2 linked regions of the Ferrimicrobium sp. genome follow. The protein of the gene in region 2 interacts with the protein of the main gene of each other region in a pairwise test. Links are inferred from orthologs where the notes say so. Each region holds a gene or a part of one and is shown on either strand. Other genes may lie near its edges.

Region 1 (4,868 bases), on a different replicon or contig from region 2:
CGGTTCGAGGGTCTTGCCATAGTGTTGCTGCAGTCTCGTATGTAAGAGATACGGGGCGCCGAAGGCTCGTTCCATGGGTATCTGCTGGTCCAGCAACATGCCAACCAGGAGCCCAAAGGGGTTCTCTTTGAGGTAGTTGTTCGCATCCGGATCAGGCGTGAGATAAATATCTCCGTTCATCGTGCGCTCGTACCTCTCAATCAGACGGTCGGATCGTGGTGGTCGTAGACAACACTGTAATGCGTCATTGCATCCGCGACCTCTTCTGGCTTGGCCTCACCCTGCTTGGATAGCGCTGAGAGCGTAGCAACGACGATCGATCCCTCATCGGTTTCGAAGAATCGGCGGAGGGCTTCGCGCGTGTCTGAACGGCCGAAGCCATCGGTTCCGAGGGAGACGAAGGGTTGGTGCACAAACGGCCGAATCTGATCAGGGACCAGTTTGACAAAGTCGGTAGTAGCCACGATCGGTCCTTCTGCACCGGCAAGAAGTTGGGAGACCCAGGGAGACTCCGTCTTTTCACCGGGATGGAGCCGTTCGAAGCGTTCTACGGCTTCGGCATCCTCTCGAAGGCGCTTGTATGAGGTGATCGAGTAGACATCGCAGACAACATTCCAGTGCTCCCGGAGTGCATCGGCAGCCGCACGCACCGAGGATTGCGCGGTGCCCGAGAATAACAAGGTGGCGTGGCGCGCACGGTCCCTTGGTGTCGCAGATGAGATGGGTGAGAGCTTCTCTGGGTTGTGGCCGGTGGCGAAGAGATATCCGCCGCGCACAATGGAGTCCATAAGCTCTTCGAGGTTTCTCTCCGCGTCTACGGGGGGCATCACGTAGTTTTCGTTGTAGGTGGTGAGATAGTAGATGACATCCCTACCATGTGGACCAAACATGTCAGCGATGCCGTGTTTTACAATCGCGGCGATCTCATACGCAAAGGCCGGATCGTACGCTTGAATATTTGGATAGACCGCTGCCAGTATCTGGGAGTGGCCATCGGTGTGCTGGAGCCCCTCGCCAATCAGCGTGGTCCTGCCTGCCGTTGCTCCGATGAGAAAGCCCTTCGCGCGAGCATCGGATGCCGCCCACAGGAGATCTCCTGAACGCTGGAAACCAAACATCGAATAGAAGAGGTAGACGGGAATCATGGGCACCCCAAGCGTTGCATAGGAGGTGCCAGCGGCGGTAAACATCGCGGTCGACCCATCTTCGGTGATACCCATCTCGAGGATCTGACCGTCTTGGGCTTCGGTGTAGGAGAGGAGCAGTCCCGCATCAACGGGTGTGTAGCGTTGGCCAATCGTAGAGTAGATTTTTGCCTCGCGGAACAGGGCCTCAAGGCCGAAGGTTCTCGCCTCATCAGGCACGATTGGAACTACGCGGGTCCCGACTTGGGGATCTTTCATGAGGTTACGGAGGAGTTTGGAGAAGACCATTGTGGTCGAAACCTGTTGTTTGGCAGACCCAAGGTAGAACTCCTTAAAGACATCATCGCTTGGTGCTGGCAATTCCGCACTTCTATTCATGCGGCGCGGCAACGAGCCTCCGAGTTGCTTGCGGCGTGAGCTCAGGTAGGCAGCCTCGATGGATCCCTCGGGCAATCGTATGTATGGAGGCTCTGGAGCTTCCAACATCTCATCGGTAATAATGTCGTTGAGATGGAGGCGGTCTCGAAACTGACGCAGCTGCTCATCCGTCATCTTTTTGATCTGGTGCGTCGAGTTGCGCGCCTCGATGTCAGGCCCTAATGTCCAGCCCTTGACGGTGTGAGCGAGGATCGCGGTTGGCGAACCGTGGTGATTGACAGCGGCATGATAGGCCGCATAGAGTTTACGGTAATCATGCCCCCCTCGTGGCAGCTGCTGGAGGTCCTCATCGCTTAAGTGGTCCACCAGGGCACGCAACCGTGGGTCTGGCCCGAAGAAATGTTCCCGAATGTAGGCGCCGGATTCCGTGGCAAGTTTTTGAAAGTCTCCGTCAGGGGTGGTGTTCATCTTGTTGAGGAGGACTCCATCAGTGTCTCTGGCCAACAGCTCATCCCACTTCGAACCCCAGACCACCTTGATCACATTCCATCCGGCTCCCCGGAAGGTGGCCTCGAGCTCCTGGATGATCTTGCCATTGCCACGCACAGGACCATCGAGGCGCTGCAGGTTACAGTTGACGACCCAAATCAGATTATCCAGATGCTCGCGTCCCGCTAGCGACAATGCCCCGCTGGTCTCTGGCTCGTCGAATTCACCATCGCCGACAAACCCCCATATCCGACTCTCGGTCGTACTGGCGAGATGTCGATCATTCATGTAGCGATTAAAGAGGGCATGGTAGATCGATTGGATCGGACCCAGTCCCATCGAAACAGTTGGGAACTCCCAAAACTCGGGCATAAGGCGAGGATGGGGATAGGAGGGGATTCCAAGGCCATCTACCTCCATGCGAAAATGGTCGAGTTGGTCTTCGCTAAGACGGCCCTCCAAGAAGGCCCGTGAGTAGATACCCGGTGAGCCGTGTCCTTGGAAGTAGACAAAATCACCTGGAGACCCGTTGTCCTTGCCACGGAAGAAATGATTGAAGCCCACTTCGTAGAGTGAAGCCGAACTCGCATAAGTCGATAGATGGCCACCGATGCCATCCGCGAGGTGATTAGCCCGTGTCACCATAGCCGCGGCGTTCCAGCGGATAAAGGCTCGAATCCGTCGTTCAACCTGTTCGTCTCCCGGAAACCAGGGTTCGTTTTCGGGCGCGATCGTGTTGATATAGGGGGTAGAGACCGTCGCAGGGAAGCCTACTTGTCTTTCCCTGGCGGCTTCTAGCAGCTTCATCAGGAGGAAAGTGGCGCGCTGCTTACCGCGTCCATCCACGAGCGAGCCGAATGACTCTACCCACTCTGCTGTCTCTTCTGGGTCTATGTCTGGAATCTGATGTGCAAAGCCGTCGATAATCACATCTACTATTCTTGCAGCTTTTGGCGAAGACTTCCACCTGGTACACTGACGTCCGGAAAAGAGCAACCTTAGGGAGAGTAATTCGCATGACGTTGTTGGTGTACACGGACGGTGCGTGCAAAGGCAATCCAGGTCCAGGGGGCTGGGCCTGGTTTGAACCGGCTTCGCTGGCCTACGATTCAGGTGGAGAGTCTCTGACCACCAATCAACGGATGGAGCTCGCGGCGGTCTTGCATGCACTTGAGTCCCACACCGGTGATCTTACGATCCGATCAGACTCCACGTACGTGGTCAATTGCTTCCGTCAGGCATGGTGGAAGAAGTGGGAAGCGAATGGCTTCAAAACCAGCAAGGGTGATGCGGTGGCCAATAGTGATCTCTGGCGACCGCTGCTCGTTGCGGCGTTGCACGCTGGTCGAAGCGTCACTTTTGAGTGGGTGAAAGGTCACAGCAGGGATCCGCACAACAACAGAGTGGACGCACTTGCCCAGGAAGCAGCGAATCGCTTCCGATAAGTCTGCTGTCCGCATTCCTGTCGAGTTGACTGATTTGAGGCAGCCGTTACGCCTCGACTAGGGTGGCGGTATGGATATTCGAGGAGAAGTCGCGGTCATAAGCGGCGGAGCATCAGGCTTGGGATTCGCAGCGGCAGCTGCGCTGGCTGAGGCCGGGGCACATGTGGTGTTGGCGGATCGCAATGAAGAGGCGGGACGAGAGGCGGCAGGGAAGATCGGCGATCTGGCAACGTTTGTGCCGACTGATGTCGTTGAGGAGACCTCGGTTGGCGAACTGATGGTAGAGGCCGCTAAAGTCGGCGTGGTTCGCATGGTGGTCAGCTGCGCGGGCATTGGGATCGCGGAACGCACAATTGATCGCAACGGCAACCCGCATGATTTTGCGAGCTTCGAGCGAGTGATCCGGGTGAACCTGATGGGAACCTTCAACATGCTGCGTTTTGGCGCGCAATATTTATCACGCAATGACCCTCGCGATGGCCAACGAGGCGTAATCGTCAATACCGCCTCTATCGCTGCCTATGATGGCCAGATTGGCCAACTCGCATACGCGGCTTCAAAAGGCGGTATCGTAGGACTGACGCTACCTGCAGCACGTGATCTTTCGAGTGTTGGCATCCGGGTTGCTACTATTGCCCCTGGCATCATGGATACGCCGCTCTTAGGCATGTTGCCTGAGGAGGTGCGATCAGCGTTGGGAGCTTCTATTCCTTTCCCGAAGCGACTTGGATTCCCGGCTGATTTTGCCAAGCTCGTTCTCGCCATCCTCGACAATGACTATCTCAATGGCGAGGTCATTCGTCTCGATGGCGCGCTCCGTATGCCACCTCGTTGATTGGCTGTCGGACAATGGGGACGCTGCCGGCGCGGGCAACTATGGAGAGTATCGGTCTACCTTCGGTCAGGAGATAGGTGTCTGAGTTCGTTTTGCGAAGCACGCCCGATCGGTGTTTTGGATGTGACACCTAGGCTGAAGAGGTGAGATATCGAGAGCTCAATGGCATTCAGTTCAGTGTGATCGGGCTGGGAACATGGCAATTCGGATCGCCTGAATGGGGTTATGGTCGTGAGTATTCGGAGCGGGTCGCTTACGAACTTGTTGAGGAGGCCCTGAGTCTGGGCATCAACTTATTTGATACCGCCGAACTGTACGGGTTCGGTCGCTCCGAGACCATCCTCGGCCAGGCGCTTGGCTCACATCGCCGGCAGGCATTGATCGCTTCGAAGTATGCCCCGATCCTTCCCCTGCCCGGTGTCGGAAGAAAGCATGCACGACGTTCAGCGGCTCGGTTGGGGGTGGAGGAGATCGATCTTTATCAACTCCATTTTCCTAATCCATTGTTTTCGCTACGCGCAGAAGTTGCAGAGTTCGAGCCAATGCTCCATGCGGGTGATATTCGGATGCTGGGGT
Region 2 (5,873 bases):
GACGTCACTGATAGCTGTGGCGCACAGTGCGCCAACTGTGCAGCGGCGGGGTCCGCTGGTTGTCTGTCTGGCTTTGATCTCGAACTTGAGGGGCGGATCGCGGCCTATGACGCAGCACGGCTCCATCAACTAGGTTATCGAATGCGCGGAGTCCTCATTCTTCCTGCGCTCCTTGTCCTCTTGGGCTTTCTGGTGCTACACCACGCTGATGGGTTTGTGCCCATGGTGTTCTCCCTCGTGGCGCTTGGAACAACCGTCGTTGGACTTGCTTTGATGCGCTCCAAGTTGGTGCGAAGCGACGCATGAGGCTGCGACGCTCCATCCAATTACTCGCAGGTGGAGCAAAGCTACTCATGAGGCTGAGGCGTTTCATTCGACTACTCGCAGGTGGTGCGAGGCGCCTCATTGGGCTGCGACACACCATTTTGTTACTTGCAGGTGGAGCCTTTGGGCTCACATGGACGTATCTAGAAGCGCTGAGCCATACCTTTACCCGCCGAGCTGAGGTGCTGACGGGTATCGCCATTGCGGTGGTTATCGTTGTCTTCTATCGTAAGGTGCAACACGAAGCTCCACACTCCTTCGATAGGGTGGCAGTATGGACGTGGTCGCTCGCGGCCTTGGCGGTACTCACATTTGAGCTATTGAACCTGTTTGGTGGTGCGCGGCCCTCCCATCCGACGATCTCATCGATCATCAATGGCGCGCTCGGTTACGGTATTGAGGCACGGGTGATTCTTTTTATTGCCTGGCTCGGTCTTGGCGTCTGGTTGGCGATATGCGGAGCCTAAGTTTAGCGATCTGGGCGTTCATCGCGACGGGCCTGCTGGTGACGGCAGTGGTTACTCACATCCGAGGGCATCGACTGTGTGATCTCGTCGCAGCCCTGCGCTCGCGGCCGATTGGAGCGATTGCCTTGACCCTCGGATGGGCTTGGGTCGGCTGGCACTTTCTCGTGCGCTAGGAGGTTCTCAGGACATCCTGATAGGACCATGGCATTGTCCTATCCGAGCGGACGAGGATCTACCATTGCCCTGCCTGGGATCGAACGTCGTAGTGCAGGATGCCTCTCCACAGGGATACCGTCATGGGAAGGAAGGTTTGGTCGATGGGCAGTACTAGCTTGAGCGAGGCGATCGCTGTGGCCCTCTTCGGCAGAGGTTGGTCGAGCCGAGTGAGAAGTTCGGCGGTGAGAGCGACGCCGTGGTCATGCATTGCGCTGATCACGCGATGATCGATGAGTGCAAGGGACTCTCCTGCTCCGATCCACGACAGCCACGCAGGAGAGGGGTCCTTGCGGCGCTCTTGGCGAGATGGAGTTGAGTTCCGTAGTAGGAGTTGGCGATACTGTCACCGGCACACCAGTTCGCATAGAGCGGCTTCATCATGGCCCCAAGACGTTGGGAGCGCGCGAGCTAGGCCGTGTGACGAGGGGACAATAGCCATTTGTAGCCGGAACTGACGATGGCATCGAGGCCGTCAAGAGAGAGGAAGCCAGCCGGCGGCCTGCGTGGCATCCACTGCCACCATAGCTCCAGTTTGCTTGGTCCGCTGTTTGAGCGCTTGCAAATCAGTAATGTGCTCACTGACGCTCTGGACTGCTGATACAGCGACCAGGGTAACGGAGGCGCCGATAGCATCGATGAGATCCTCTTCGCCAACCCTCATGATCTCGATGCCCCGATCAGTCTGTATGAGATAAGGTTCACTTGGCTTAATAGAGGCAACACCGACATATTGATGTCTATCGTCATGGTGATTCGGGTTCTTGTGGACTCCAGGCGAGAGGGGACCTAGTGGTCGTCTGGCAGCGCGTTCGTTGAAGGGAAAAGCACGTAGCGGCGGTCCGCGTGGTCAATGGAGAAGCCGTAGCTTTGGTAGAGCGCTTGGGCACCCTCGTTGCTGCGTTCGACATAGAGCATGATGGAGGAGAGTTTGCGTACCTCTCCTAAGTAGTGCATGCCTTCGAACAGCAGCGCTTTACCGATTCCCTTGCCGGCATCCTCTGGATCGACAGCGATCACGTAGATCTCGCCGACGGGAGGTTGACAGTCGTGATGAATCTTGGTCCAGCAGAATCCTTGCATGCGAGTCCCGTCATCGACGACAAAGAATCCGTTGGGATCGAACCACGGCTCACCCTCTCGTTCGCGCAGGGTGGCGAGATCCCAGTCACCTTGATCTGGGTGCCATTCAAAGGCTCGGTTGTTGACGCTAAGCCAGGCGGCCTCGTCTACGCCGGGTTGAAAGGTTCGGAACTTGAGTGCCTCAGAGCGTAAGCGACCCTCGAAGGGAAGGGTTCGTCGCATCTGGAGTACTTCGCGATCGGCATGAAAGCCGAGACTACGATAGAGGCGGTCACGCTCCTGATTGGGGTTGGGTATCCAGAGGCTCACGCGTTGGGTCGTAGGTATGGTGGAATCGCTCAGCGCTCGATCGAGGAGCTCTTGGACTACGAGTGCATAAGGGTAACTCGGGCGGATGGCCAGCTCGAACTCTATTCCCTTGTTCGTCGCATTACGGGTGAGAATGCCGGCTACGACCTCAGTGTCTAAATCGACGACGACGAGCGATTCGAGGCTCTCTGCATGGTGGTTGGTGAGGTCGATCCAGCGGTGGTCGGCAAGTGCTCGATGATGCTCCACCGTTTCAACCTCTTGCGCCAGCGAGATGATGGAAGAAAGATGGCGGTCAGGGTTGAGCGTGCGTACATCAAGATGAGCCATAGTACTAGGCTAACGTAGGCAAGGGTAGGGGAGGGTCACTACGGTGGGAAGACAACAGGTCGAGCAGATCATCAAGCAACTTGCTAGCCTTTACCCAGGCGATGCAAAAACGTTGTGCGCGCTCCATTTCGAGACCCCATTCCAGCTCTTGGTTGCTACGGTGCTTTCAGCTCAGACGACTGACGCCGTGGTGAACTCGGTTACCCAGCCGCTCTTTGCGCGTTTTCCGACGCCCGACGCCCTTGGTTCGGCGGCGGTCGAGGAGGTGGCGCAGCTTATCTACTCGACTGGTTTCTACCGAACCAAGGCGAGCCATGTGGTCGCACTTGCGGATCGGATTGCTTCCCAGTACGAGGGGGAGGTTCCGAGCGATCTGTCCGAGCTCATCTCCCTCCCTGGCGTAGGCCGCAAGACGGCCAATGTTGTCCGGTCTGTCTACTTTGGCCTACCAGGCCTTCCTGTCGATACCCATGTCAGTCGGCTGTCCAGCCGACTGGGTCTGAGTAGTGCACAGACTCCCGAGGCGATCGAACAGGATCTTTGCACACTCGTTCCCCAGGATCGGTGGGGTTCGTTCTCGCTGCAACTCATCCTGCACGGCAGGCGCATCTGCCGAGCAAAGACACCTTCGTGTTTTCGCTGTGAGCTCGCTTCCTACTGCGATTCCGCGCCCTCGTCGGTACGTGTCTCCTCGTAGATTCGCACGATGGTAGGGGAGCAAGGTACAGATCACTGATATCTCTGGGCAGCGCTTGTGACGCTGCTTCGCAAAAGATAGCTCAGTCGTCGTTGCCCTGCGTAGGTGGCTCGGGATGGTGAAGTAGTTTTTGGAGGGATCCAGAGAGGCTGATTGCGGCGTCTTTGTCGATCACCTCGTCGTCACACCGGGGGTCAAGGACACAGAAGGCGCATCCGTTGGCGCAGGAACATTCGGTGATCATGCGCTCGGCGAGATGGAGGGCTTCGCCGAGATGTTCCATGACTTTGGTGATCATCGCGGATGGATGCGACTTGGTAAGGTAGTAGATCACTATCGACGGTTCGTCGCCGTTGCGGAGGGTGAGGCTCGCCAGATCAGAGGTACCTCCGTTGGTCAACAGGGGTAGTACTTTGGTGAGCGCGTGTTCAAGCGCATGGAGTGCGGCGAAGAATTCCTCAGGTTCGATACCGAGGTAGATGGGGTCGGCACAGGCGATCACGACGGCTTCGGCCGGGCTTGAGATGACGGGGCTGGCGACCTTGCGTTTGGCCACCTGACGTGATTGGTGGTCAAACTCCTTGTACCCAGTCACCTGCTCTACGACGAGCGCTTCGATACGTTCCATTGCGAGTAGTGGATGGGGCTCGAGGCGCTCAAGCGTTCTTCCTTGAGAGAGCGATCGAAACAGCGTTGGCTGCGTATGATGGCCATCGGTCTCAGGAATGCAAAAGATCTGTCGATGTTCGGCATCGACGCGTTGCACTCGAAATGGGGTGCCAAAGTGTAGGAAGACAGCTCCCTTGTGCGCTTCACGAAGTGCCTGGCGGATCGATATGCGTTCCACGGTTCGATGATCGCGTGTGCCTTGAAAGTGGATTTCGTAGCTTGCCTCTCGCTCCATGAATGGAGTGGAGAGGTGGGGGCGCTGTCGAGTGGAGAGATAGTGAGCTCCGTCTCGGATCAGAAGGTCACGACCCAAAAGATCGGCAAGAGCGGCTCTGGCCCCAGGTCCATCAGTCACTGATTCCTCGCTCAGGGGGAGCTCGGCAGCGGCGAGGAGGAGATGACGGGTGAGGATGTCGGTGTCGTCAGAGGCGGCGATGGCATGTTCTGGGCTGCGCTCAAGGAGTTCGCTGGCGTTGGCGAGGAGCGAACGAGAGATCGGATCCCCGCCAACCATCACGATGCCGAGAGCCTCAAGGTTGGTCCTGCCAGCCCGGCCAAGGCGCTGCCAAAGGGATGAGATCGAACCTGGGTAACCATTGAGTACGACAGTATCGAGGGAACCGATATCGACACCAAGTTCGAGCGCGCTGGTGGCTGAGACGCCGCGGATTGCACCCGAACGTAGTTCATGTTCGACTCGACGGCGCATCTCCGGGGAGTAGCCAGACCGGTAGGGCAAGATGCGATGGCTTCGATCGGAACCTGCCATCGCGACGTACTCCGCCTGGGCACGAGTGTTGGAAAAGACGACGACGGAGCGACGCATGCGGACGAGATGACGCGTGAGGTAGGCGGCCTGCGTTGAGGGAGGAGTTTTGGGGTCCCGGGTACAGTCCCAGAAGAGGATCGTGCGTGCTGATTGGCTGGCGCCACTTTGATCCACCACGACGAAGGGCAGCCCGGTCAGCGTCTCGAGGTGTTCTTGCGGATTGGCGATCGTCCCAGAGGCCGCGATGAGCACTGGTCGGGCACCATAGTGAGCTGTCAGCCGTTGCAGACGCCACAGTAGGCCCCCGAACGAGGCGCCAAGGCTGCCGACGTAGTGGTGAGCCTCGTCGATCACCACGACGCTGAGATTGGCCAGGAACGATTCCCAACTTGCATGCCAGCCAAGGTAAAGATGCAGACCATGTGGATTTGAGATAATGATGCGAGCATTTGCTCGAATCTTTGCCCGTTCGCTGGTTGGTGTGTCGCCATCGTAGACGGCAGGGCGAAGTGATCCACTAAGGCTCCGGTCGAGCTCCTGTAGGCGCTCGAGTTGGTCGTAGGCGAGCGCCTTTGTGGGGTAGAGAAAGAGAGCGGTCGCCTGTGGGTCCCGGAGGAGCCGCTCAAGTGTCGGCAACACGAAGGCGAGGGTTTTGCCTGATGCGGTTGGTGTTGCAAGTACCACGTTGGTGCCGAGTTGGACGTGGTCGTAGACAAGCGCCTGGTGCGTATAGAGCTGGCCCCCTAATGTATCGGCGATGCGTTTGGTCTGCGCTGAGAGTGGGGTTGTGGGTTCGAGAAAACGCGCATCGCGGGCCGGGATGACGATCGTCTGGACAATCTGACCTTGATAAAAGCCAGCGCGCTCAAGAAGGTCGGCCATTGAGGAGACGCCACCATCGACTGAACGCTCCGACGCGACGGGCGCTCGGTGCGAGAGCGCTCGAAAACGCGCCTCAAGATCGCTGGGCAAAGTCTCTGGGTCGTCGCTTGGCTTTGATCATGGCTTCTTC

The links. Proteins that work in one complex are often made in the same cells at the same time.
Region 1: the proteins of nth (region 2) and aceE interact in binary tests that used the Escherichia coli proteins (3 or more experiments, as listed by UniProt). The link is inferred for Ferrimicrobium sp. from one-to-one orthologs.

The regions. Positions count from the first base shown.
Region 1 is NZ_DAHXOI010000001.1:267,827-272,694, forward strand. Bases 1-3,319 are described here. They hold aceE (pyruvate dehydrogenase (acetyl-transferring), homodimeric type), read right to left. Parts: upstream 2,943-3,319; coding sequence 201-2,942; downstream 1-200. Other genes in these bases: M7Q83_RS01205 (HhH-GPD-type base excision DNA repair protein), read right to left, coding at 1-180; M7Q83_RS01215 (ribonuclease H), read left to right, coding at 3,029-3,319. Also shown: more of M7Q83_RS01215, read left to right, coding at 3,320-3,457; M7Q83_RS01220 (SDR family NAD(P)-dependent oxidoreductase), read left to right, coding at 3,528-4,292; M7Q83_RS01225 (aldo/keto reductase), read left to right, coding at 4,436-4,868. UniProt on the Escherichia coli protein: Component of the pyruvate dehydrogenase (PDH) complex, that catalyzes the overall conversion of pyruvate to acetyl-CoA and CO(2).
Region 2 is NZ_DAHXOI010000004.1:51,747-57,619, forward strand. What follows is about bases 1,823-4,596. They hold nth (endonuclease III), read left to right. Parts: upstream 1,823-2,769; coding sequence 2,770-3,423; downstream 3,424-4,596. Other genes in these bases: mshD (mycothiol synthase), read right to left, coding at 1,823-2,726; M7Q83_RS04045 (DEAD/DEAH box helicase), read right to left, coding at 3,506-4,596. Also shown: M7Q83_RS04010 (hypothetical protein), read left to right, coding at 1-306; M7Q83_RS04015 (hypothetical protein), read left to right, coding at 354-791; M7Q83_RS04020 (DUF6186 family protein), read left to right, coding at 779-964; M7Q83_RS04025 (hypothetical protein), read right to left, coding at 1,224-1,385; M7Q83_RS04030 (aminotransferase class V-fold PLP-dependent enzyme), read right to left, coding at 1,480-1,668; more of mshD, read right to left, coding at 1,794-1,822; more of M7Q83_RS04045, read right to left, coding at 4,597-5,833; M7Q83_RS04050 (SRPBCC family protein), read right to left, coding at 5,861-5,873. UniProt on the Escherichia coli protein: DNA repair enzyme that has both DNA N-glycosylase activity and AP-lyase activity. The DNA N-glycosylase activity releases various damaged pyrimidines from DNA by cleaving the N-glycosidic bond, leaving an AP (apurinic/apyrimidinic) site.